Regions from separate parts of the Nonomuraea sp. NPDC049141 genome, predicted to be linked through region 3. Evidence: riboswitches for the same ligand, from Rfam matches in the RefSeq annotation. Region 3 holds a riboswitch; each other region holds the start of a gene.
The links. A riboswitch is a leader RNA that binds a small molecule or an ion and turns the genes downstream of it on or off. The one in region 3 is predicted to bind cyclic di-AMP.
Positions count from the first base shown of each region.

Region 1 (5,632 bases), on a different contig from region 3:
GCGGCCAGGAAGACGTACGACGCCACTGCCTGACCACCCGCTCACCGCATGAGGCGTACGGGCCGTGGCCGCCGTGTGCCGCGTAACGTTCAGGACGCCGTCGACGGTTAGGTTGACAGCGGTCCCGTGCCCGGCGGCGAGTAGGAGAACAGTGATCAGCTCGGCCTCGTTCGGCAGCGTTCAGATCAGCTCGGTTGCGATCGTCTCGGCCCGCGCCCGCGGGCGCGCTCTCTTGGCCGGCCCGCTCAGGCGGCCGGGAGTCCATGAGCAGGAACGATTCCACCGGCTCTGTCGGATCGCCTTTGCCGAGCGGGTCGGAACCGTGTCCGAAAGGGGGATCGTGCGGCAGGGCTCGTACGTACCGCCGACCCGGGGTACGAAAGAGTGGCGCATGCCGCTGTATTTCCCGATATTTCGTATATGGGGCGCGGAGGAAAAGCCATGTCTCAAGGATCGAAGCCCAGCATGTCCGCGATGCTCGGCAGTGATGGGTCGGAGCCCTTGTAAGGACGGCTGTGCTCGCCCATCAGGCCCCGAAGTGTGCCGACATATGGCGAGTACTTCACATATAGAGGATCATGTCAATGTTGATCGTCAAATGTGAGGATTGGCTTGCTTGACGACCTTTCCAGAATGCGTTTACCGTCTGCGAGACGAGCAGCTCTGCTCGGACAGAGACGTCTCGAGTTCTGCTGTTGGGGGGAGGGCTCCCGATGTATGTGCTCACTGAGGGCGTCGAGCTCAGCCATGCGGATCTGGCGTTGCTGGCGGAGCTTGCCAAGGGAGTCACGGTTGACCGGGTGGGCAGACGACTGGATATCAGCGGGCGCACGGTACGCCGGAGACTACGGGGTATCTGCGACCGCATCGGAGTCGCCACCGCGATCGAGGCCGTGGCCTGGGCCGCCCGCCGTCAGCTCATCTGACCGCGCCGCCGGGCCGGAGGTTCAGTCGGCGATGCGTACGGCGCCCGCGAACGGACGGCGAGCGATGGACGCGATGCGCACGACGTCGCCGGTCTGCGGCGCGTGGACCATCATGCCGCCACCGATGTAGATGCCGACGTGATGCAGGTCGCCGTAGAAGAAGACCAGATCGCCGGCGCGCAGCTCCTCCTTGGAGATGTGCCGGCCGGCCGTCCACTGATCGCCGGTGTAGTGCGGCAGTGAGATGCCCACCCGCTGGTAGGCCGCCATCACCAGGCCGGAGCAGTCGTACGAGCTCGGGCCCTCGGCGCCCCAGACGTAGGGCTTGAGCTGCTGCGTGAGCGCCCACCTGGCGGCTATGGCGGCCTTGTCGGCGCCGATGACCGGCAGGCTCACCTTCACGGCGCGGGTGCCAGGGCGGCCCGCCTCGCCGATCGCGCGCTTGAAGAGGCTGCTCTCGACCTTGGAGACCAGCTTGGTGATCTTGTCACGCTTGGTGTCGAGGCCGTCGACGATCTCCTGGACCTCGTCGATGCGCGTCTTGGCGCTGGTCCTGGCCCGCTCGGCGGCCTCCCTGGCCGCGGTCACCAGGTTGACCTCGGCGCCCTGCTGCTGTTCCAGCGCGTCGGTGGTGGCCGCCCGGTCGAGGAAGCTCTCGGGGTCGTCGGAGGAGGCGAACGCCAGGGAGTGGCCGAGGCCGCCGTTCATGTAGGCGTTCTGGGCCAGCAAGGCGGCCTTGGCGCGCTTGGTGGCGAGATCGGACTCGCTGGCGGCCAGCGTCTTCTGGGCCGACTCGACCGCCTTCTTGGCGGTCTTGAGCTTCTCCCGCTGGCCGTTGTACTGCTCGCTGAGCGTCTCGATCTGGGTGTGGAGCTCCTCGGCCTGCTTGGACAGGGCCTTCAGCGAGGGCTTGGGATCGGCGACGGCGGAGGCGACGGGGATGGCGAGCAGGAGGGTGGCGACGGTCGCCGCGATGACACCCAAGCGGGTGGAGGCTTTCCGGGATCCCGGAGGGCGGGCATGAGCGCCCGCCGGCTTCCCCTCGCGATTGCGGGTGTACTTCACCAACCAGCTCCTCTCATCGGCGCCTACCGGGTTAGCTGACGGGTTCGGGCCGGAGCAGCCCTACCGAACGAATCGCTCGGATTCACCCCAGGGTGGCGTCAGGATGAGCTCGCCACCGGCGGGTCCCCGGTTCTCCTCGCGGAGATTGGGCGCGTCTCCACGCTTGGCTCGCGCGGGTGACATCGTCGCTGGACACTAGTGCACTCCGCGTTCGTGCTCAACCAGAACTGCCAAGTCAGTAGAGGTTTCGCAACCGAAGGGTCACGAGAGGGTCTCGTGCTTGGCCGTACAGAACAGACTTTATGTCCTTTTTCCACCAAGTTCGCCAAGACATGGAAGCCTAGAAGCCAAGGGATCCCCCATCGTGATCGATCAACCACCAGATGTCATGAGATGGGGGAGAGGTCGCAGTTAGGGGGGAGCCGTAATCGGATCTGTACTCTGGAGACCCATGGAGCAGGTCGCCGAAGTGACAGTCCCGGACACGGAAACCGTCGTCCGGCGTGCCCGCACGCCGGATGTCAGGACGATAAGGCGCCTGGTCGACACCTATGCGGGCGCTGGACCACGGCTTCTGGAGAAGGCCACCGTCACCCTGTACGAGGACGTGCAGGAGTTCTGGATCGCCGAGCGCGGCGGCCAGGTGGTCGGTTGTGGCGCGCTGCATGTGCTTTGGGAGGATCTCGCGGAGATTCGCACGGTGGCCGTCAACCCGGAGTTCCGCGGCCTCGGAATCGGGCACCGGATCGTCTCCTCCTTGATCATGACCGCCCGAGAGCTCGGCCTGCGCCGGGTATTCTGTCTGACTTTTGAGGTCGATTTCTTCGCGAGGCATGGATTCCGCCCGGTTCAGGGCACTCCGGTCTCGCCAGAGGTCTACGCGGAGCTGCTGGCCTCGTACGACGAGGGTGTCGCCGAGTTCCTCGACTTGGAACACGTGAAGCCCAACACTCTGGGGAACACCCGCATGCTGCTCCACCTGACATCGGGTGACGCGGACCTTGACTAATGGGAAAGGTGATTGTTGATACCTATGTCGATACGTTGGGCAGCACAGGCATGTGTCCTGACACGTGCCACATGCGCACTCGAAGCGAGGTGACACGGTGAGCACCGGACAGCCGCCGTATCCACAGGACGAATCCGGCGAGAACTCTGCGCCTGGCGGGACTCCCGAATACGGACAGCACAACGCGGGCCGCCCCTATGGCGGGCCCGACCCGGATGCAACGATCGTTGGCTACCGGGCGGACGACGCCTATGGTCAGCAACCCAACTATGGGCAGCAGCAGCCGGGCTACGGCCAGCAGCCGCAGTACGGCCAGCAGCAGCAGCCGGGCTACGGCCAGCAGCCCGGTTACGGTCAGCAGCCGCAATATGGCCAGCAGCAGCCCCAGTACGGGCAGCAGCCCGGCTACGGCCAGCAACCTGAATACGGCCAGCAGCCCGGCTACGGGCAGCAGCAGGCCTCGGGCCAGCAGCCCGAGTACGGCCAGCCGGACTACGGTCAGCAGCCGCAGTCGCAGCCGGGCTACGGCCAGCAGCCCGGTTACGGGCAGCAGCAGCCGTCCCAGCCGGGTTATGGCCAGCAGCCGCAGTCGCAGCCCGGTTACGGCCAGCAGCCCGGCTATGGGCAGCAGCCCCCGTCGGGCCAGCAGCCTGGTTACGGTCAGCAGCCCGGCTACGGTCAGCAGCCTGGTTATGGGCAGCAGCCCCCGTCGGGTCAGCAGCCTGGTTACGGTCAGCAGCCCGGCTATGGCCAGCAGCAGCAGTCCCAGCCGGGATACGGTCAGCAGCCGCCGCAGTACGGTGGTCAGCCCGGATACGGGCAGCAGCAGCCCCAGTACGGCCAGCAGCCCGGTTACGGCGCCCAGCCGTACGGGATGCAGCCGCCCGGAGCCCCGGCCCCGCTCGCCGAGTGGTGGCAGCGGCTCGTGGCGAGGATCATCGACGGTGTCATCTTCGGCATCGTGTCCGGGGTGCTGGGCCTCATTCTCGCGGCCGTCCTGCTCAGCAGCTACAACTCCGTGACCGGTACGACGAGCGGCCTGCTGGGCCCGCTCGCCTACGGGATCGTGCAGACCATCATCATGACGGCGATATATGTCGCCTACGAATACTTCATGACCAAGATGAGCGGCCAGACGGTCGGCAAGCTGGTCATGGGTATCAAGATCGTGCCCATGGGCAACATGCTGCCGCCCGGCGGCCTGCCCAACGAGGTGGCGCTCAAGCGGGCCGCGGGCACCTGGGGCGGATACATCGCCGGCATCGTCCCGGTCGTCGGGACGCTGCTCGGTGGGATCGCCGTCGCGCTGAACGGCGCCTCCCAGCTCTGGGACAAGCCGCTGCAGCAGACGTTCGCCGACAAGTTCAGCGGCACCGTGGTAGTGAAGATCAAGTAGTCCTCGCGAGCGCGAAACAGAGGTCGGCCGGTGGCCGGCCTCTGTTTTGTGTGTGCGGGCCGTACCAAAATGGGTAGCGGTCGGTTCGCCGAAGGGTCGAGGTGGGTTATGACCGGGTCGCCGCCGTGGAGTGACGCGGTCCCAGCGGAATGGTGGGAACGGCTGGCCGCCCGGCTCATTGAAGCCCTCGTCTTCGGTGTCTTCTATTACATTCTGTTCGTTGCGCTCTGGGCGGCCTTTCGAACTGTCGGGTTGCTGGAGGCGTTCGACGGCCGGTTGCCCGGCGTGTTCGCGTGTCTGCTCGCCGGGCTGGGATATACGGTCTATGACTGGACCGCGCATTCCATGGGCGGCCGCACCTTCGGCAAGGCGATCATGAAGATTCGCCTGGAGCCCGGTGGCCTTCGGCGAGGCGCGCTGCTGAAACGGTCCCTGATCTATCCCGGAGCTGTCATGGTGATGGGCATTCCGGTGGTCAATGTGCTGGCCGGAATCTTCGTCTTCTGGGTCGGGATCCTCATCTTGATCGACAGGCCGCTGCAGCGCGGGCCGCACGACAGGCTCGCCGGAACACTGGTGACCAAAGATCTTCGTTGAGCCTTGGGTACCTGGGCCGATGCCTTTCCGTAAAATTTTCACTTGATCCGGTAAGGAGTCTGGAGAGACTGGCATTAGGCTATGAGACGTCCGGGTTGCCGGATGTTGGCGCTCTTGGCACACGGACAGCATCGGTGTACCACTATGGTCAGGTGCGGGCGGTTGTCCACCTGGTGTGGCATGAGGGGCGCTCATGCTGGGGCCGCTTGTGGATAAAGCGCCCATCGAAACCCCGGTCCGCTGTGGAGACGAGGACGAATGCAGGCCCTTACCGACGTATTGTCAGCCCTCATCCCACCCGTGGTCGTGGGCGGCGCCTTCATCTTTGGCGTAGTGAAGTTGGTCCGATCCGAGGCCGCTGGACGCCGTCCAAACCGCCAGGATCAGGCCGAGAACCACAACTGATCGGTGACTCAGCGGAATCCTTGTAGCGCTGAATTGTCTCAACGCCTTTCCGGGTATATGTTTGCCCTGGCGAATGAAACAATGCTCCGCGAAAGGATTGCGTAGATGGCCAAGCAGATCCAGGAGATTCTCATCGATGACCTCGATGGGGGCGAGGCCAATGAGACGGTCAGCTTCGCTATTGACGGCTCCTCCTATGAGATTGACCTGAGCGACCTTAACGCCAAGAAGCTG
Region 1 covers NZ_JBEZDR010000005.1:491,671-497,302, reverse strand. Annotated here, with positions in the region: gene AB0B91_RS18410 (helix-turn-helix domain-containing protein) at 1-33, shown strand, start outside; gene AB0B91_RS18405 (LuxR C-terminal-related transcriptional regulator) at 714-926, shown strand; gene AB0B91_RS18400 (NlpC/P60 family protein) at 948-1,991, opposite strand; cyclic di-AMP (ydaO/yuaA leader) riboswitch at 1,997-2,153, opposite strand; gene AB0B91_RS18395 (amino-acid N-acetyltransferase) at 2,443-3,000, shown strand; gene AB0B91_RS18390 (RDD family protein) at 3,098-4,396, shown strand; gene AB0B91_RS18385 (RDD family protein) at 4,505-4,993, shown strand; gene AB0B91_RS18380 (Lsr2 family protein) at 5,504-5,632, shown strand, end outside.
Region 1: linked by a shared signal. The riboswitch ahead of AB0B91_RS18400 (NlpC/P60 family protein) and the one ahead of AB0B91_RS12570 (C40 family peptidase) in region 3 are both predicted to bind cyclic di-AMP.

Region 2 (5,632 bases), on a different contig from region 3:
GGCGGATGAGCAGGCGGTCCCAGCGGCCCCTGTTCTGTTCCAGCAGCAGGATCGGCTCGCCGGACGAGCCCACCCGGGCCACCGCGCGCGACGCCTGGATCTCCATCAGCGCGACCAGGCCGTGCACCTCGGGCTCCTTGGGCATCAGCCCGGCCAGCACCCGGCCGAGCCGCAGCGCGTCCGCGCAGAGCCCCGGCCGCATCCAGTCGTCACCGGCCGTGGCCGAGTAGCCTTCGTTGAAGATCAGGTAGATGACCTCCAGAACAGACGACAGGCGGCCGGTGAGCTCCTCGCCCTGCGGCACCTCGAACGGCACCTGCTTGTCGGCCAGTGTCCGCTTGGCGCGGACGATCCGCTGTGCCACCGTCGGCTCCGGGACCAGGAACGCCCTGGCGATCTCGTCGGTGGTCAGCCCGCCGAGCACCCGCAGCGTGAGCGCCACCCGCGCCTCGGTGGACAGCACCGGATGGCACGCCGTGAACACCAGCCGCAGCAGGTCGTCCTCGATCTCGTCCACGCCGGGCAGCTCGGCCTCGGCGTCCGGCTCGGCCAGCTCGCGGCCGAGCTCGGTCAGCCTGTGCGCGTAGCGTTCCCGGCGGCGCAGCAGGTCGATGGCGCGGCGCTTGGCGACGGTCATGAGCCAGGCTCCGGGATTGCGCGGCACGCCCGACTCCGGCCACTGCTCCAGCGCCGCGACCAGCGCGTCCTGGGCCAGCTCCTCGGCCAGACCGAGGTCGCGCACCAGCCCGGTGAGGCCGGCGATCAGCCGAGCCGCTTCCATCCGCCAGACCGTCTCGATCGCCCGGTGTGTATCGGAAGCCATCACCTGGTCATAAGACCAGCCGACCCAAGATCACGCAAGCTGCTAGTCTTCGGCGGATCGCAGCAGCCGCTCCCGCAACAGCGCCTCGCGCTCGGCCGCCTCGGGGCTCATCGAGTCGTCCGGCAGGTCGGACGCGTCGAACACCTGCCAGACGTCCAGCCCGATCCCCTCATGCCCACCGGGCACAGGCACCCGCAGCGCCCATGCGATGGCCTCGTCCCGGGACTTGACCTGGATCAGCCAGAACCCGGCGATCAGCTCCTTGGCCTCGGCGAACGGCCCGTCGAGCACGGTCGCCTTGCCATCCTTGGTATAGGCGATCTGCGCCCCGTGGGAGCTGGGATACAGCCCCTCGGCGGCCAGCAGTACCCCCGCCTTGGCCAGGCTCTCGTTGTAGGCGCCCATCGCGTCGACGAGCTCCTGGCTGGGCAGTTCCCCGGCCTCGGTCGCCTCGTTGGCCTTCCCTACGATCATGAACTTCATCTGGATTGTGGCGCGGAGACCTGGTCCTTCAGGACCAGGAGAAGCGCCACCCCTCCTTTCGAAAACAGTATGGAAAGTCTCGGTCGCGTTCGGTAATGTGTGCGGTGGGTGAGGGCGTTGTGACAGGAGGTGCGCGATGGCGATCCGCCGCTCCGCCGCCAAACGCCACGGCCTGCCCACCGTCGTGCAACTGCGGCTCACGCCCACCCCGGCCCAAGCTGAGGCGCTGGCGGTGGCGGTGCTGTTGTGTAATGAGGCGGCCACCATTGTCTCCCGGCTGGCCTGGCAGCACCGTGTGTTCTCTGTGGTGGAGTTGCATCTGCTGGCCTATTACGAGGTGCGGGCGCAGGTGGCGGGGTTGGGTGCGCAGGCGGCGGTGCGGGCGATCGCCCGGGTCGCCGGCGTCTACGCCAACCGGCGCGCCACCAAGAAACGCGCTCACATCTTCCGGCCGCACGGCGCCGTCCCCTACGACGCCCGGCTGCTCAGCTGGAACCGTGACGCCCGCACGGTGTCGCTGTGGACGCCCACCGGCCGCGTCACCATCTCCTACACCGGCCGGCCCGAAGACCTCAAAGCCGTAGACGCGCTGCCGCTCGGTGAGGCCGACCTGATCTGTCGCCGCGGCGTGTGGCTGCTGCAGGTCGCCCTCACCTTGCCTAAGCCGGCGGTGCGGGAGCCGGTCGGTGGCTTCGTCGGGGTGGATCAGGGCGTGGCGAACCTGGCGGTCACCTCCGATGGCGCGGTGCTGCCCGAACCCGCGCTGGCCGGGCCGATCGGCGGCAACGGCCACGTCCGCACGCTGCGGGAACGGCGGCACCGGCAACGCCGACGGCTGCAGAAGAAGGGCACGTCGGCGGCGCGTCGGGTGCTGCGCCGCCTGTCTGGGGCGAGATCCTCCGCAACGGCACCGACGGCGCCGTCCTGCTCGGCTCCCCTGAAGGCGGCGGACACAGCGTCGACCCCGGGACGGACCTCCTCATCGACATCCAGGTTCTCTACCCAGACGAAAGCCCCGCCTGCGAACGCCTCATCGGCCTGAACGCCCAGCAACTGGGCTGACCCGGCGAGCAGGCAACCCACGCAGAACTCCCCGCGAAGCCGTGGCCTCGCGGGGGGATCGGCCGGGTGGGGGCCGGTCTTGCGTCAGATGTGCTCGGCGGGGTTCGCCGGGAGGTAGAAGTTCCAGCTGCCGTGTCCCTCGTGGGCGCCACCCGCGGGGCAGTGCCCGTTGTCGGGGCGACCGTTCCACCAAAGGGTGTAGCACTTGTTACAGAACCGCCAGTTGTCCTGCTGGGTCGTCGGTGACATGTCCCCTCCTGCGGTATCGAGAACCGGCGCGTTGTCCGGCCATCGCCAGTGTTGGAGGTGACGGGCGGACCCGTACATCCCCAAACTTGGGGGGTTACGGCCGGATAATGCGGTGTTCGGTGGAACGTGATGGCCTTTCGGCTGTTCCGAAACAACACGCCCGGGAAGACGCCGACGAGCGCTCGCCCAAAGGACGCGCGCTCGTCGACAGGAAAGCTTGTGGGGGAGAGTCGGGCCGGAGGGCTCGGGGAGTAGCCGTCAGCCGGTGTAGTTCGGGTATCCGTAGCCGACCACCTGGGACTTCGGCCGGACGCGCTGGGCGACCGTGCCGTTGCCGGTGTTGCCCTCGATCGTGGAGATCGTACCGTTGCCGTTGTCCTTGACGACGAATCCGACATGCTGGATGTCGTCCAGGCTCTTGCTGCCGCTCCACGAGAAGAACACCACGGCGCCCGGCTTCGGGGCCTGGCCCCAGCGGTGGTTCTTGGCGAACCAGCGGGCGTGCTCGACGGTGTAGGCGTCCCAGCCGACCATGCTGCGCGCGCCGGTGTGCGCGCCGACCCAGGAGACGAACATCGAGCACCAGGCGGCGTTCAGGTACTCCTGCCTGCTGCCGCCGTCACGCTTGACGGTCTCCAGGGCGCGCGGCGTGTTCATGTACCACTTCTGGAACTTGGTGCCGCCGCCGGCGGCGTCCTCGGTGGTGCCGACCTGGGCCTTGGCCAGGGCCAGGACCTGCGCGGCCGAGATCTTGGCCTTGGCCTGGACCTTGACCTCCGGGTGGTCCGCGGGCGCGGCGGCGTGCTGCTGAGTGCCGGAACTGATGGTCTCCGCGTGGGCGGTGGACTGCCCGCCGATGGCGGCGGCCGCGACGGCCACACCGAGGGCGGCCTGGGCGAAGGTCAGTTTGGGGGCACGGGTAAGACGACTCATGGCCATCGAGGGGGTTCTCCTTGCTTCCATGCCGCTTACCGGGTTAGCTGACGGGTTCGGGCGTGGAAGCTGCCCTACGGCACTGACGTGCCGATTCACCCCAAAGGACATGGGTCCCCGGTTCCGCACGAGGCGGATTCAGCGGTCACAGGACGATCCTGTGATACTTGCGCGATGGTCAGGCAAAGAACCGGACAAACAGGTACGTATGCCTTAGATGTCGTACAAGGTAATACATGGGGCAAGAGGATTACAAATAGCAAAACTCCTGGTCAGGAGAGTTGCCCCCGTGCATCTGCCAGAAGCCCCATCATGGCAAGGCTTTCGTCAAGTGGCATGATCGCGGATTCTTTACTTCCCGCGGCCACGGCGGCCCGCACCTCGCGGACTTCGCCGGCGTATCCGTTGTCCGCCGGATCGAGCACGAGCTCCTCCGTCTCCATCGACGGCCCGCTCAGCACGACCCGCTCCGGCGCCCAGAACGGCGCCTTGATGTCCGCGCGCATGCCGGTCCCCACCACGTAGGCGTCGTTCGCGTACGGGCCCAGCAGCGAGCACTCCACCAGAGCCCGCCGGCCGCCCGAATAGACCAGCACCCCGCCCGCCTCCGCGTCCACCCCCGAGGGCGCCAGCGAGCCCGTGACGTGCGCCCGCTCCGGCATCCCGAGCAGGAGCTGCGCCAGCCCGAACGAGTAGACGCCCAGGTCGAGCAGTGCCCCGCCGCCCAGCTCCGGCGCCCACAGCCGGTGCGCGGGGTCGTACGGCAACGTGAAGCCGAACGACGCCTGGACCGAGCGGATCTCCTCGAACCGGGGATCGGCGGCCACCCGCTGAATCAGCGGGTTGAACCGCATCCACATGGCCTCCATCAGGAAGACCCCGGCCTCGCGCGCGAGGCGTACCATCCGCTCCGCGTCGGCGACGGACGCGGCGAGCGGCTTCTCGCACAGCACCGCCTTGCCCGCCGCGATCGCCGCCTCGACCACCTCCAGGTGCTGGGCGTGCGGGGTCGCCACGTAGACCGCGTCGACGGCGGGGTCGGCGCACAACTGCTCGTACGAGCCGTACGCCGACTCGGCGCCCAGTTCCGAGGCCAGTGCCCGCGCGCGGCCGAGGTCGCGGGAGCCGACGGCGGCCACCCGCATCCCCGGCTCAGCCGCGATGACCGTGCCGACCCGCTTGGCGATGACACCCGTGGCCGCGATACCCCATGCGAAATTCTTCATGGGGGGAGATCGTAGGGAATCAACCCATCCAGTGGAAAGTGTCCGGATCGGGACCGATGCGGCCATCCGTCGTGTTCATGGCGCCGATCGCCGCCATGTCCTCGGCGTCGAGGACGAAGTCGAACACCTCGAAGTTCTCCTTGATCCGGGCCGGTGTGACCGACTTGGGGATCACCACGTTGCCGAGCTGGATGTGCCAGCGCAGCACGATCTGCGCGGGCGTCCTGCCGTACTTCTCCGACAGCACGGCCAGCGCCGGGTCGCCGAGCAGGCCCTGGCCCTGCCCCAGCGGGCTCCACGCCTCGGTGAGGATGCCGTTGGCCTCGTGGAACTCCCGCAGCCGCCGTTGCTGGAAGTACGGGTGCAGCTCGATCTGGTTGATGGACGGCGTGATCTCCGCCTCGTCGATCACCCGGGTGAGCGTCTCGACGGTGAAGTTGGACACACCGATCGCCTTCGCCCGCCCCTGACGGTAGATCTTCTCGAGGCCGCGCCACGCCTGCATGTACGTGCCGTGCTCCGGCAACGGCCAGTGGATCAGATAGAGATCCACGTAGTCGAGCCCGAGCCGCGACAGGCTCTCGTCGAACGCCTCCTCGGCCCGGCCGTGGTCGGGATTGAAGAGCTTGGTGGTGACGAACAGCTTCTCGCGCGGGATCCCCGAGGCGCGCACGGCACGGCCGACGCCCTCCTCGTTCCCGTAGGCGCTGGCGGTGTCGACGTGGCGGTAACCGACCTCCAGAGCGGTCGTCACGACCTGCTCGGCCACGTCGCTAGGCACCTGCCAGACGCCGAACCCGAGCTGCGGCACCTGTACGCCGTCCGTATTGAGTAGTAGCGAGTTCATGGTCTCCAT
Region 2 covers NZ_JBEZDR010000010.1:194,733-200,364, forward strand. Annotated here, with positions in the region: gene AB0B91_RS30025 (RNA polymerase sigma factor) at 1-823, opposite strand, end outside; gene AB0B91_RS30030 (YciI family protein) at 866-1,297, opposite strand; gene AB0B91_RS30035 (hypothetical protein) at 1,443-2,348, shown strand; gene AB0B91_RS30040 (hypothetical protein) at 2,453-2,617, opposite strand; gene AB0B91_RS30045 (CHAP domain-containing protein) at 2,876-3,556, opposite strand; cyclic di-AMP (ydaO/yuaA leader) riboswitch at 3,568-3,704, opposite strand; gene AB0B91_RS30050 (Gfo/Idh/MocA family oxidoreductase) at 3,823-4,776, opposite strand; gene AB0B91_RS30055 (aldo/keto reductase) at 4,796-5,623, opposite strand.
Region 2: linked by a shared signal. The riboswitch ahead of AB0B91_RS30045 (CHAP domain-containing protein) and the one ahead of AB0B91_RS12570 (C40 family peptidase) in region 3 are both predicted to bind cyclic di-AMP.

Region 3 (5,632 bases):
CGCGATAGCCCACGTAGTCGGCGAACCCCTCATAGAGCCACACAGGCAGCCGCTCCGTCCCGGCGGCGACATGGGTGAGCTCGTGGGTGAGCACAACGTCCCGCCCGGTCGGGGTCAGTCGCCCGAAGTATTCGGGCACCACGACGACCCGCCCCCCATCGGCCACCGCCGCCAGCCCGGCGACACTCCCCACCCCGGCCACCCGGGCGGCCTCGGCCGTCGAACCAGGCACGAGCACCACGGGCCGCACCGGCCGTCCGAGAACGGCGGAGACGCGCGTCCCGGCGGCGTCGGCCCGGCGCGCCAGGTCTCGGAGCAGTTCGGTGTCCGCGTGGTGCCCGACCACGACCGACCGCGCACCCCGTACGACATCCACCCCGTCACCCCAGAGGCCCCGCGCCTCCGCCGGAACCTCGCGATCACCGGGCGTCGCTACCGGCTGCTCACGACTACCGGACGGCAGGTCACGAACCTCCACAGATTGATCGCGATCAGCGGACGGAGGGTTGCCATCCGTCGCACGTTGATCGCGACTGCCAGACAACAGGTCGCCAAGGGTCGCACGTTGATCGCCACCACCGGACAATGGGCCGCCAAGCGTCGCACGTTGATGGCCACCACCAAGCGGCAGGTCACGAACCGTCGCCGAGAGGTCAGCCGGCCCGGCGGCCTGGTGCGGGACGGCACTGGCCGAGGCGAGGGCCAGGAGCAGCACCCCCGCCACCACGACTCGGCGGCTCACCTGCACGGACACGTTCCCCGATCGTAGTCGCCCACCACAGGAGCCCGGCCGTCACGGGCAGTCCCGGCACGCATGAGGGACACCCCAGCGAGACGGACCCGCACACATGAGAGGACGTTCCGGCGAACAGGACGCGCACGCATAAGGGGACACCTCGGCAAGACGGACCCGCACGCCTGAGGGGACCCCGGCAAGACGGACCGGCACTTGCCACAGGTCCATCCGGTGAAGTGGGCCGAGACGCGCGAAGGTCCCGTCCCCAGCGGGACGGGACCTTCGTGACGGTCTTACAGGCAGATACGCACCGCCTTACAGGCCGGGACGCACCGCACCCGCGAACGACGCCTTGCGCCATCCACTGAGCTTCTCGATGCGCACCGTCTGACCCGTTCTCGGCGAATGAATCATCTTGCCGTTGCCGACGAACATGCCAACGTGCCCGAGCCCATGGAAGAACAGCAGATCGCCTGGCTTCAGATTCTTCCAGGAGACCTTCTTCTTGATACGCGCGAACTGGCTGTTCGTCACGCGTGGGATCTTGACGCCGGCCTTCTTCCAGGCGTACTGGACGAGACCGGAGCAGTCGAAGGAGCCAGGTCCTGTGGCCCCGTAACGGTACGGGTCACCGAGCTGGTCCTTGGCCACGGATACGGCCGTGCGGGCCCTAGCCTGTTGCCGAGCGACCGCCGTCTGGCGCGCGGCCTTCTTCACGGACTTGACGGTCTTACCCGCCGTGGTGGTCGTCCGGGAAATACCGGCCGGTTCGCGCGCTGTCGTCGCCTGCGCCGTCGGGGCGTGGAGGACCACACCTCCGGCCGTCACGGTCATCGTGAGTGCTGCGCCACTCAGGGCAAGGCGGGACAGACGGGGGTTATGCGGGGAGGTAGACAGGATTTCTCCTTGGATCTTCCACGAACGCCTACCGGGTTAGCTGACGGATTCGGGCCTGGAAGTCGCCCTACGGCGCGATAAGCGCCGATTCACCCCTGATCCCTGGGACGGGATCGCTGGGTCCCCGGCTCCGTGCCTCCTGACTGCACGGACTCGGCAGATCACCGCCCAAATCGATGACATGGGGAACGGCGGTGACCAAACGGTTTTTTTATCTGTCCACATCGGAGACCCGATGAGAGCCGCGACGCCATGGCTTGTTCGCCGCGAGGCCAGAAGCTACGCCCTCAGTAACGAACTGGCAAAGGCGTCATGGGGTTGTCAGGATCAGGCAGGACCCTCAGTCAGGACCGCAATCCCAGATGGAACAGCGGTTTATGTTACGCAAATGTGACCCTTCTCACACTTGACGAAACTCCGATCTGTCAGGTCCCATTCGTCACTTCTGCACCACTAATCCCGTTAGCAACAGGCCCTCGACGATCTCCAGGCGCCTGAGGGATCTTGCCGCCGAGACCCCAGGACAGGTACGACTCCCGTCGAACGTCGCGGATCAGCAAGTATGCGGAAATCACGCCGAGCACGGCCCTGCCGCCGGTATGGTCGATACGAGCCGCCCGCCGAAACTCCGCCTCCCGCACGTGGAGCTCGCGCTGACGGCCCAGGCGACGCCGACCCAACTACGGGCGTTGTCGTCGGCCGAGGTCACTCGCACGCCGAAAAGGCCAGGCAAGCCACACCGGGAACACAGACACCGAGGTGGCATTTCTCACTTCTAGGCATGACACCGGCCGCCGAAATCCACGGACCGGGGCCAAGAATGCGCACGTCACGGCGCCCAGCCGGCTCCACCGGAGAAGCGTGCCCCTGGACAGGTCCCAGCCACGTAGGGCGGGTGGGGCTCACCGGGCTGGCCGTACAAGAGCAAAAAAGAAACGCCCAGCCCTCCACCGGAGAAGCGCGCCCCGTACAAAAAATAACGCTCATAAAAAGAGAGCTACGGACGGATAGCCCCAACCAGCGTGCCGCCATATGAGGAGAGGGTGACGACTTTGACCACGTCGCCGGTCTGGGGCGCATGGACGATCTGCCCGTTGCCCGCATAAATGCTCACATGCCCCAGCCCCGAGCTGAAGATGAGATCGCCCGGCTGCAGATCCTTCAGATCCACCTTGCGAGAGGACCCCCAGGCCCACTGCTGCCAGGTGGTGCGGGGCAGAGAGACGCCTCCCGCGCGCCACGACGCCTGTGTGAGCCCCGAGCAGTCCCAGCCGCGCGGCCCCGTACCGCCGAACACGTACGGCTTGCCCACCTGCGCGTACGCGAACCTGAGCACCGCGGCGGCGTTACCGGAGGCCGCGCCCGTGTACTTGATGCCGGTGCTGTTCGGGTCGCCGGTCTTGTAGGCGCCGAGCTTCTCGAGCAGCTTCTTCTGCTGCGCGATGAGCTTGCGGACCTCCGAGCGCTCCTTCTCGACCCCGTCGCGCTCCTTGTCGGCCGCCTGCAGCGCCGTCTCGGCCTTGTCGCGCTCGTCCTTGAGCCCGCGGTTCTCCCGGTCGAAGGCGGCCAGCCGCGCTACCTTCTCCTGCGACAACTGGTCCGCGAGCGCCAGGCCGCCCAGCATGCCCGTGGGGTCCGGCTGGCCGACCATCGTGGGCCAGGAGCCGGCGTCGGGGCCGAGCTTGTAGGTGTCGACGGCCATCGCGACCACCTGGGCGCGCAGCGTGGCGACCGTCTCCAGCTTGCGCTTGTAGCTCGCGTTCAGCTTGCCGTACTCGCCCTGGGCCGCCTTGTACTTCTCGGTCGCCGTGTTGTAGCGGTCGACGACCTTGTCGGCCTTGTCGTTCAGCTTTCTGAGCTTGGCTTTCGCCTGCTTGATCGTGGGCTTCGGCGCGGCCAGTGCCTCGCTCGTTGGGGACAGCAGCAGCCCGATCGCGAGACCCGCAGCCAGTGGCACCCGGCCAAACCTCACAGTGTCGCCTCCCAGGGAATACATCTGGGGCGAAATGGTACAGAAGTGGCGGGTGCGCTTTGAACTGAACGGCAGATTCGTAATCTAGGCGCGGCCCAGCCGGCGCAGCAGCAGACCTGACGGAACCGGTCTGGCTCCCATGCGGCGGACGGACTCGGCCACCTCGCGATCGGAGGAGACCACCGCCATGGCCCGGCCGGGCGGCTCGGCCCGTACGAGCTGGCGGATCAGGTCGTCGGCGATCTCGCCGGGCGCGCTGAACAGCACCCGCACGCCGCGCGGCGCCACCACCTGGACGGGCGCGTTGAGCTCGGCGCCGTCGAAGACCACGGTCACCTCGACCCTGGTCTGCGCGACCAGCCCGCCGAGGCCGGTCATCAGCCGGGTGCGCTGATCGGCCAGGGTCAGCGTGCCGTAGCCGGTCTTGGTCACGTTGTAGCCGTCGATGATCAGGTGCACCTGCGGCAGCGCGAGCAGTTGGTCGAGCAGCTGCGGATCGTCGTCGGCCAGGGCGCGCGCGGGCACGCCTCTGACGCCGGGGCGCTCGCCCGTGAGCGCGGCGACCGAGTCGGCGGGCCTGCTGATCATGGTGGGCAGGGCCAGCTCCCTGCGCAGCCCGGCGGAGGCGTCCTGCAGCGCGTCGAGCAGCACTCTGACGCGGGCGTCCTCGATGCTCCTGCCCTCGCGCGCGGCCCGGCGCGAGGCTTCGAGCTGTTTCTCCACGTCGGCCAGCCGCTCGCGGAGCCTGCGCAGCTCCGACTCGCCCGCGCTGCCCGCCGCCGAGGCGGCGGACTTGGCGTCGTCGGCCGCGTGCTCCATCTCCTCCGCGCGGCGCACGGCGGCCTTGCTCCGCTCGCGGGCGTCGTGGAGCTTGCGACGCAGGTCGGAGTTCTCGGCGCGGGCCAGCCTGAGCTGCTCGCGCAGCCGGTCGGACTCCTCCTTGGCGGCGCTCTTCTGGGTGGCGAGCTGCTCCCGCAGCCGGTTGACCGCCTCTTCACGCTCGGAGCCCTCGGCCGCGACCGCCGACTGCTCCAGGTCGGCCCGGGCGGCCTCGACCATCTCCGCCCAGCCGACCGGGCGCGTCAGGTAGGCCGCGGCGGCCACCAGCACGGGGTCGGCGGCGGGCGGCACGTTGCCCTCGACCAGCGAGGCGACGAGCTCGGGCCATCCGGCGGCCACCGACTCGGCGACCACCTCGCGGAACTCCTTGTCGTTCTCCAACTGGGCGGCGATGGGCGCGCTGCCGAGTTTGGCGCGCTTGCGCGGGTCGAATTTGGCGATCCCGCGCAGCGGCGGCGGAATCGTGGCAGCGGGCATGGACCCGAGGACCGTCGCCGCCAGATCGACGACATTCAGTCTCACCTGCTCGGGAAGCGGGCGAGACAGGCCTTCACCCGCTGAACTCATCCCACGGTCCCTTCGTGACATGCCCTTTCAGACAAGGGTACGGCTGCCGTGTACCTGACCGTAACGGCCGGTCGCGTATGGACAAGCGCTTGCTAGGGGTATACGACTGTGCCGAGGCCCGCGTTCACCCGGTGTTCACCCTGGAGGCCGACCGTGACGGACCAGATGCGTACCTCCACCCGTGACCTGGATGAACTGCGTGATCGAGTGGGAACGTGGCTCAGCGGACGCGTCGACCGGCCGGTGACGGTCTCCGAACTGTCGCGGCCTACGGGAAACGGCATGTCGAGCGAGACCCTCTTCTTCACCGCGTCCTGGTCCGGCGAGCGTACCCGGTGCGTGGCCAGGATGGCGCCCGCCCAGGAGGCCGTGCCGGTTTTCCCTTCGTACGATTTGCGGGCACAGTTCGAGATCATGCGTTCTGCCAGGGAAAAAGCTGGAATCCCAGCACCGAGGGCCCTCTGGTTCGAGCCCGACCCCGCCCCACTGGGCAGCCCGTTTTTCGTGATGGAACGGGAGGATGGGGACGTACCACCCGACGTCCTGCCGTACACCTTCGAGGGCTGGCTGCTCGACGCGGCGCCGCACGATCGGCGCCGGCTGCAGGACGCGACGGTGGC
Region 3 covers NZ_JBEZDR010000004.1:65,424-71,055, reverse strand. Annotated here, with positions in the region: gene AB0B91_RS12580 (hypothetical protein) at 1-478, opposite strand, end outside; gene AB0B91_RS12575 (hypothetical protein) at 566-769, shown strand; gene AB0B91_RS12570 (C40 family peptidase) at 1,052-1,453, opposite strand; cyclic di-AMP (ydaO/yuaA leader) riboswitch at 1,644-1,802, opposite strand; gene AB0B91_RS12565 (NlpC/P60 family protein) at 2,631-3,590, opposite strand; gene AB0B91_RS12560 (NYN domain-containing protein) at 3,690-4,967, opposite strand; gene AB0B91_RS12555 (phosphotransferase family protein) at 5,166-5,632, shown strand, end outside.

Region 4 (5,632 bases), on a different contig from region 3:
GGATCGCCGCCGCCGTGGCCAGGCCGCCGGCGACCGGGACGAGCCGGTCGGCCTCGCCGTGGATGACCAGGGTGGGCACGCCCACTGTGCCGAGCTGTTCCGTACGGTCACCGGAGGCCAGGATCGCGGCCAGTTGACGGGTCGTGCCCGGCGGGTCGAAGCTCCGGTCGTACGCCTGGCCGGACATCCGGACGATGCGCTCCCGGTCCAGGTCGAAGCCGGGCGAGCCGATCACGGACCAGGTCGCCAGGGCCTGGGCGAGGACGCCCGCCCGATCGGCCGCGGGCGGTGCGAGCAGCACCGCGCTGGCCTCCGGCGTGGGCGGGGCCACGTCCGGGCCGGGGGTCGACATGATCGAGGTGAGGGTCAGCACGCGTTCGGGGTGCCGGATGGCGAGCGTCTGGGCGATCATCCCGCCCATCGAGGCGCCCACCACATGGGCCGCGGTCCAGCCGAGGGCGTCCATCAGCCCGGCGGCGTCGTCGGCCATGTCGTCCAGCAAATACGACGAGGACGTCCCCAATGCGGGAACGCCCTCGTCGTGCAGGTGCGTGGAGAGTCCGGCGTCACGGTTGTCGAACCTGACGACGTGATGGCCCTGCTCCGCCAGGAGCTCGCAGAGCTCGTCGTCCCAGTGGATGAGCTGGGCGCCGAGCCCCATGATGAGGAGCAGGGGACGTCCGTCGGACGAGCCGAAGGTCTCGTAGGCGATCTGGATGCCGTTGGCGACTGCATGCTTGGTCACGGGATCAGAATGACATTCTGTTTCCCGCGAAGCAAAGACCGACAGGCCGTCAGCGCTGGAGGAGGAGCTTACGACCGACCATCACGCCGCCGCCGACGATCGCCAGCCCGGCCCCCACCACGGCGCCGTCGAGAGCGACGCTCTTGTCGGCCACCGGCACCGCGGGCACGTTGGCGCCCGGAGCCTGCTTGGGGGTCGTCTTCTGAGCCGTGACGATCTTCGGGGGCTTGGCGGGGTTGTGGTCCACGCGGGCGTAGGCACCGGTGGAGAAGGCGACCGGGTAGTTCTTCTTGCCCGGGCCGTTGCCCCACTTGGTGATGATGTAGTCGACCTTGATGTGGCCCTTGCCGCCGTTGCCGTCCACACCCAGCGTGCTGGAGTTGAAGCGGCCGCCGGTCAGGTCGGCGAAGGTCTTGGCGTCGAGGTCGAGCATGACACCGCTGGAGGACGGCACGCCCGGGCCGCGGTCACCGACGAAGAAGGGCATCTTCTTGCCCTTGTAGACAACGTAGCCCTCTGTCATGAGCGGCCAGCTCGGGCTGGCGGCGAGACGCTTCTGCATGGGCTTGCCGCTGGCCGGCAGTCCGGTGTCCCCGGCGCGACCGGAGGAGTCGTCCCAGAAGTAGGACGCCGTGGTCGAACCCTTGAGCAGGACCTTCTTGTCAGTGCCGGAGTCGGCGTGTGCGGCGGTGGCGGCTCCGATGGACAGAGCGCCGACGAGGGCGGCAGTGAGCATGGCAGAGCGAACAGACATGGAGCAGCAAAGTCCTTTATACGGGTACAGGGGGAGAGAGCGCTCGCAGCAGAAAGGCGTAGCCGGGCGGAGTGCCTAACGGTCGCTACGCGGAGCGCGGGAAGAGCTTGGGGGAAGGTGCCGGTCAGTCGTGGGCGGATGACAACACGCGGACGGGCGGCACGGCAGGAAGGTAACGCATGCGGTAGGTGTCCTCTCCATCTCGCCTACCGGGTTAGCTGACGGGTTCGGGCGTGGAGATGCCCTACCGACCGACTGTGGTCGGATTCACCCCTAAGGAACGGTGGTTCCCCGGTTCTCGCCTGAGCGGGATTCGGCGCCTGCCGGTCGGCGCCTCTCTGCTGAAGCGCCTGGTCACCGGCTGGTAACTGTCATGGACTATATGGAGATAATCGGACAAAGGCAAACATAAGCCCATGAATCGGGCGAAGATCTACCTAGGAGGTCAAGAAAAAAGAGGGGTACGGCATGCCGTACCCCTCGAAAAGCCCTTGTCAGCCGCCGCTCTTCCGCCTGAAAGAACGCTTACTGGCGGCGGGCCCGTGAGCGCCGTGAATCTTGGAAGGGTCGTTGCCCCTGCCACCCGCGCTCGAGTCGGCGTGCTGTCCGCGCTTGCGCTCCAGCGCCTCGCGGAACTTGCGCTTCATCTCGTCCTCGGGAGTTTCGTCGACTTCCGGCTCCGGTGTTTCCGCCATGAGGACCTCCTGGTGTTGGGGACAAGGACAGCTTCCCATGGCGTCGCTCAGGACGCGAAACCAGCCTCGACCTTGGGCTGTGGAGCTTGCCGGTCGATGCGCGCGCCGGGCATGGCGATCAGGGCGACCAGCGCTATGAGGGCGCCCGCGACGCCCAGCGAGGGAATGACCAGGGCCGCGGCCGAGGCGTGCGCGGCGGCCAGCCCGTGCAGCGGCGCCTCTGTGGTGATCTCGGAAGTGTACGCGGTGCCGGCGAGCGCCAGCGCGACCGAGCCGCCGATCTGGCGGAAGAAGGTCAGGTTGGCCGAGGCCGTGCCGATGTACTGGGGCGGCACCGAGGACTGCACGGCCACCGTCAGGCCGGAGAGCATCGGGCCCATGCCGAGGCCGATCAGCGCCATCCACCCGACGAGCACCCAGGGCGGCGTGTCCAGCGTCAGACCAGAGCACAGCAGCGCGCCCACCGCCAGCAGAAACGGCGCCGCCACCAGCCACGGCTTGTAGACGCGCGTGCGGCTCATCAGCGCGCCCATGACGACGCTGCCCACCACCATGGCCAGGGTCAGCGGGTAGATCCGCAGCCCCGACTCGGTCGCGGTGGCGCCGAGCGCCTCCTGGAAGTAACGCGGCAGGAACACCACTCCGGCGAACATGCAGAAGGCGGTGAAGAACGACGTCACGTTGACCAGCGTGTACGTACGGTTGCGGAACAGGTGCAACGGCATGATGGGCGCCTCGGCCCGCCTCTCCACCACCACGAACACCACCAGCAACGCCAGAGCCAGCACGATCGGCCCGACCACCGGCACGCTGGTCCAGGTGTGGGCGTCGAGCCCCTTCTCGGTCAGGCCGATGAGCAGCGCGCTGATGGCCACCGTGAACACCCCGATGCCCAGGTAGTCCGGCCGCCCGCCGCCGTGCCCCGGCTGTCGCGGCAGGCGCAGCACGATGATCCCGATCAGCACCAGGCCGATCGGCACGTTCACATAGAAGGCCCAGCGCCAGCTCGCGTGGTCGGTGAAGAGCCCGCCCAGGAAAGGCCCGGCGAGGTAGCTGAGCGCCATCACCCCGCCCATCGCCCCCTGCACCCGGGCCCCGCCCTTGTCCGGCGGGAACAGTTCGATCACCAGGGCGATCGACAGCGGCAACAGCGCGCCCGCGCCCAGGCCCTGCAGCGCGCGGAACAGGATGAGCTGGGTCATGTCCTGGGCCACCCCGCACAGCGCGGACCCCACGAGGAACACGGACATGCCGGTGAGCAGCAGCGGCTTCCTGCCGTGCTGGTCCGACAGCCTTCCATAGAGGGGCACGGTCACGGTCGAGGTCAGCAGGTACGCCGTGACCACCCAGGTGTAGAGATCGGTGCCGCCCAGCTCCGCGGTGATCCGGGGCAGGGCAGTGCCGACGATCGTCTGGTCGAGCATCGCCAGGAACATGCCGCCGAGCACGGCGACCAACAGGAGGCCATCGCCTCCGCGCTTCGTGTCAGTATTCACGCGTGGAGATTGACATGTAAGAACTGACATGTCAAGACTTCGCTATGCTCAGGTACATGTCCCTACGGATCGCACTGCTCGGGCTCCTCGACGCCACGGGGCCGGCCAGCGGTTACGACCTGGCGAAATCATTCGAGCGGTCGCTCAATCACGTCTGGCAGGCCGGGCACACGCAGATCTACCCGGAGCTGGTGAAGATGGCCGCCGACGGACTGGTGGCGGTCGAGTCTGAGGGGGCACGCGGGCGGAAGCTCTATGCGATCACGCCTGAGGGCGCGAGTCAGCTCCGCTCCTGGCTGGTCGAGCGCGAGCCGAGCTCCGCGACGCGCAGCGAGGTGGCGCTCCAGGCGTTCCTGCTCCCGCTGCTCGACCGGGAGTCGGCGATCGCGGTGGTCGAGCGGATCAGGGCGCGGTTCGCGGAGCGGCTGACCGTCCTGGAGTGCAAGCCCAAGGACACCCCGGGTTTCGGCCGGTACGCGCTCCGCCTGGGTCTCACCCAGGGCCATGCGGGTCTCGCCTGGGCCGACGAGACCCTGGCCGAACTACGGGGCGCGTCCGACGGCTGAAAGCGGTGGTCAGGCGAGAGCGGCCAGCTCGTCGGCGGTGAGGACGAGGTCGGCCGCGGCGGCCGAGTCCACGATGGTCTCCGGCCTGCTGGCGCCGGGGATGGGGATCACCACCGGGCTGCGCGCCAGCTCCCAGGCGAGGCAGACCTGTTGCGGCGTCACGCCCCGCTCCGCCGCCACCCTGGCGAACGCCGCGTGCTGCCCGCCGAGCTCCGACGCCGAGCTGATGCCGCCCAGCGGCGACCACGGCAGGAACGCCAGCCCCAGCTCCTCGCACACGTCGATCTCCGGCTCACTGGAACGGAACCGCGGCGAGTACTGGTTCTGCACACTGGCCAGCCGCCCGCCGAGGATCTCGTGGGCGAGCCTGATCTGCTCCGGGTTCGCGTTGGAGATGCCCGCCATCACGATCTTCCCGGCGTCGAGCAGGTCGCGCAGGCCGCCGATCGTCTCCTCGTACGGCACGGCGGGGTCGGGCCGGTGGTGCTGATAGAGCCCGATCGCCTCCACCCCCAGCGCCTTCAATGAGCGGTCGCACGCCTCGGCCAGGTAGTCGGGCCGGCCGTTGACCTGCCAGCCGCCGTCCACCGTGCGGGTGTGGCCGCCCTTGGTGGCCACGAGCACCCCGCTGGTGTCGCCGGTCCAGCTCGCCAGGGCCTTGGCCACGATCCGCTCGTTGTGACCCACCTGGTCGGACGACGGCGTGTAGGCGTCGGCCGTGTCGATGAGGGTGACTCCGGCGTCGAGCGCCGCGTGAATGGTCCTGATCGACTGTGCTTCGTCGGGCATGTGCCCGTGTACGGACATGGGCATGGCGCCGAGCCCGATGGCGCCTACAGGGGTCTGGCCGATAAGTCGCGTATTCATGCACCCCATCCTCCCCAAGCGCCGAAATGACGCCGCAGCGGGGGCACTCTCCCCCGTCAGGCGCCGGTGAAACGGATGGTCACGTGTGAGCCGCGCCCTGGCCCTCAGTCGCGGACGTTCTCCGCCAGCCGGGTCAGGACCTGCTCGAACGCGGTGATCTGCTCCTCGCTGAGCCCGGCCCGCAGGCGCGCGTCGAAGGCGATCGCCACCTCGCGCAACCGGTGGAACAGCTGCTCCCCTTCCTCGGTCAGCTCCACTACGTGGACGCGCCGGTTGGCGGGGTCCCGGCGGCGGGTCAGCAACCCGCCGCTCTCCATCGCGTTGAGGTGGTGGGTCAGCGTCGCCCCCTGGATGCCCACCGCCTCGGCTAGCTCGCGCTGGTTGCCCAGTTGCCGGGACTTGATCGAGATGAGGATCTGCCAGATCGGCGCCGACCCGCCGACGGCGGCGAGCGCGTCGTCGAAGGCTCGGCTCGCCGCCCTGGCGGTGTTGGTGAGCCGCAGGCCGAT
Region 4 covers NZ_JBEZDR010000007.1:202,513-208,144, forward strand. Annotated here, with positions in the region: gene AB0B91_RS22495 (alpha/beta hydrolase) at 1-745, opposite strand, end outside; gene AB0B91_RS22500 (hypothetical protein) at 795-1,499, opposite strand; cyclic di-AMP (ydaO/yuaA leader) riboswitch at 1,688-1,828, opposite strand; gene AB0B91_RS22505 (DUF5302 domain-containing protein) at 1,994-2,194, opposite strand; gene AB0B91_RS22510 (MDR family MFS transporter) at 2,242-3,690, opposite strand; gene AB0B91_RS22515 (PadR family transcriptional regulator) at 3,747-4,256, shown strand; gene AB0B91_RS22520 (aldo/keto reductase) at 4,266-5,123, opposite strand; gene AB0B91_RS22525 (MarR family winged helix-turn-helix transcriptional regulator) at 5,228-5,632, opposite strand, start outside.
Region 4: linked by a shared signal. The riboswitch ahead of AB0B91_RS22500 (hypothetical protein) and the one ahead of AB0B91_RS12570 (C40 family peptidase) in region 3 are both predicted to bind cyclic di-AMP.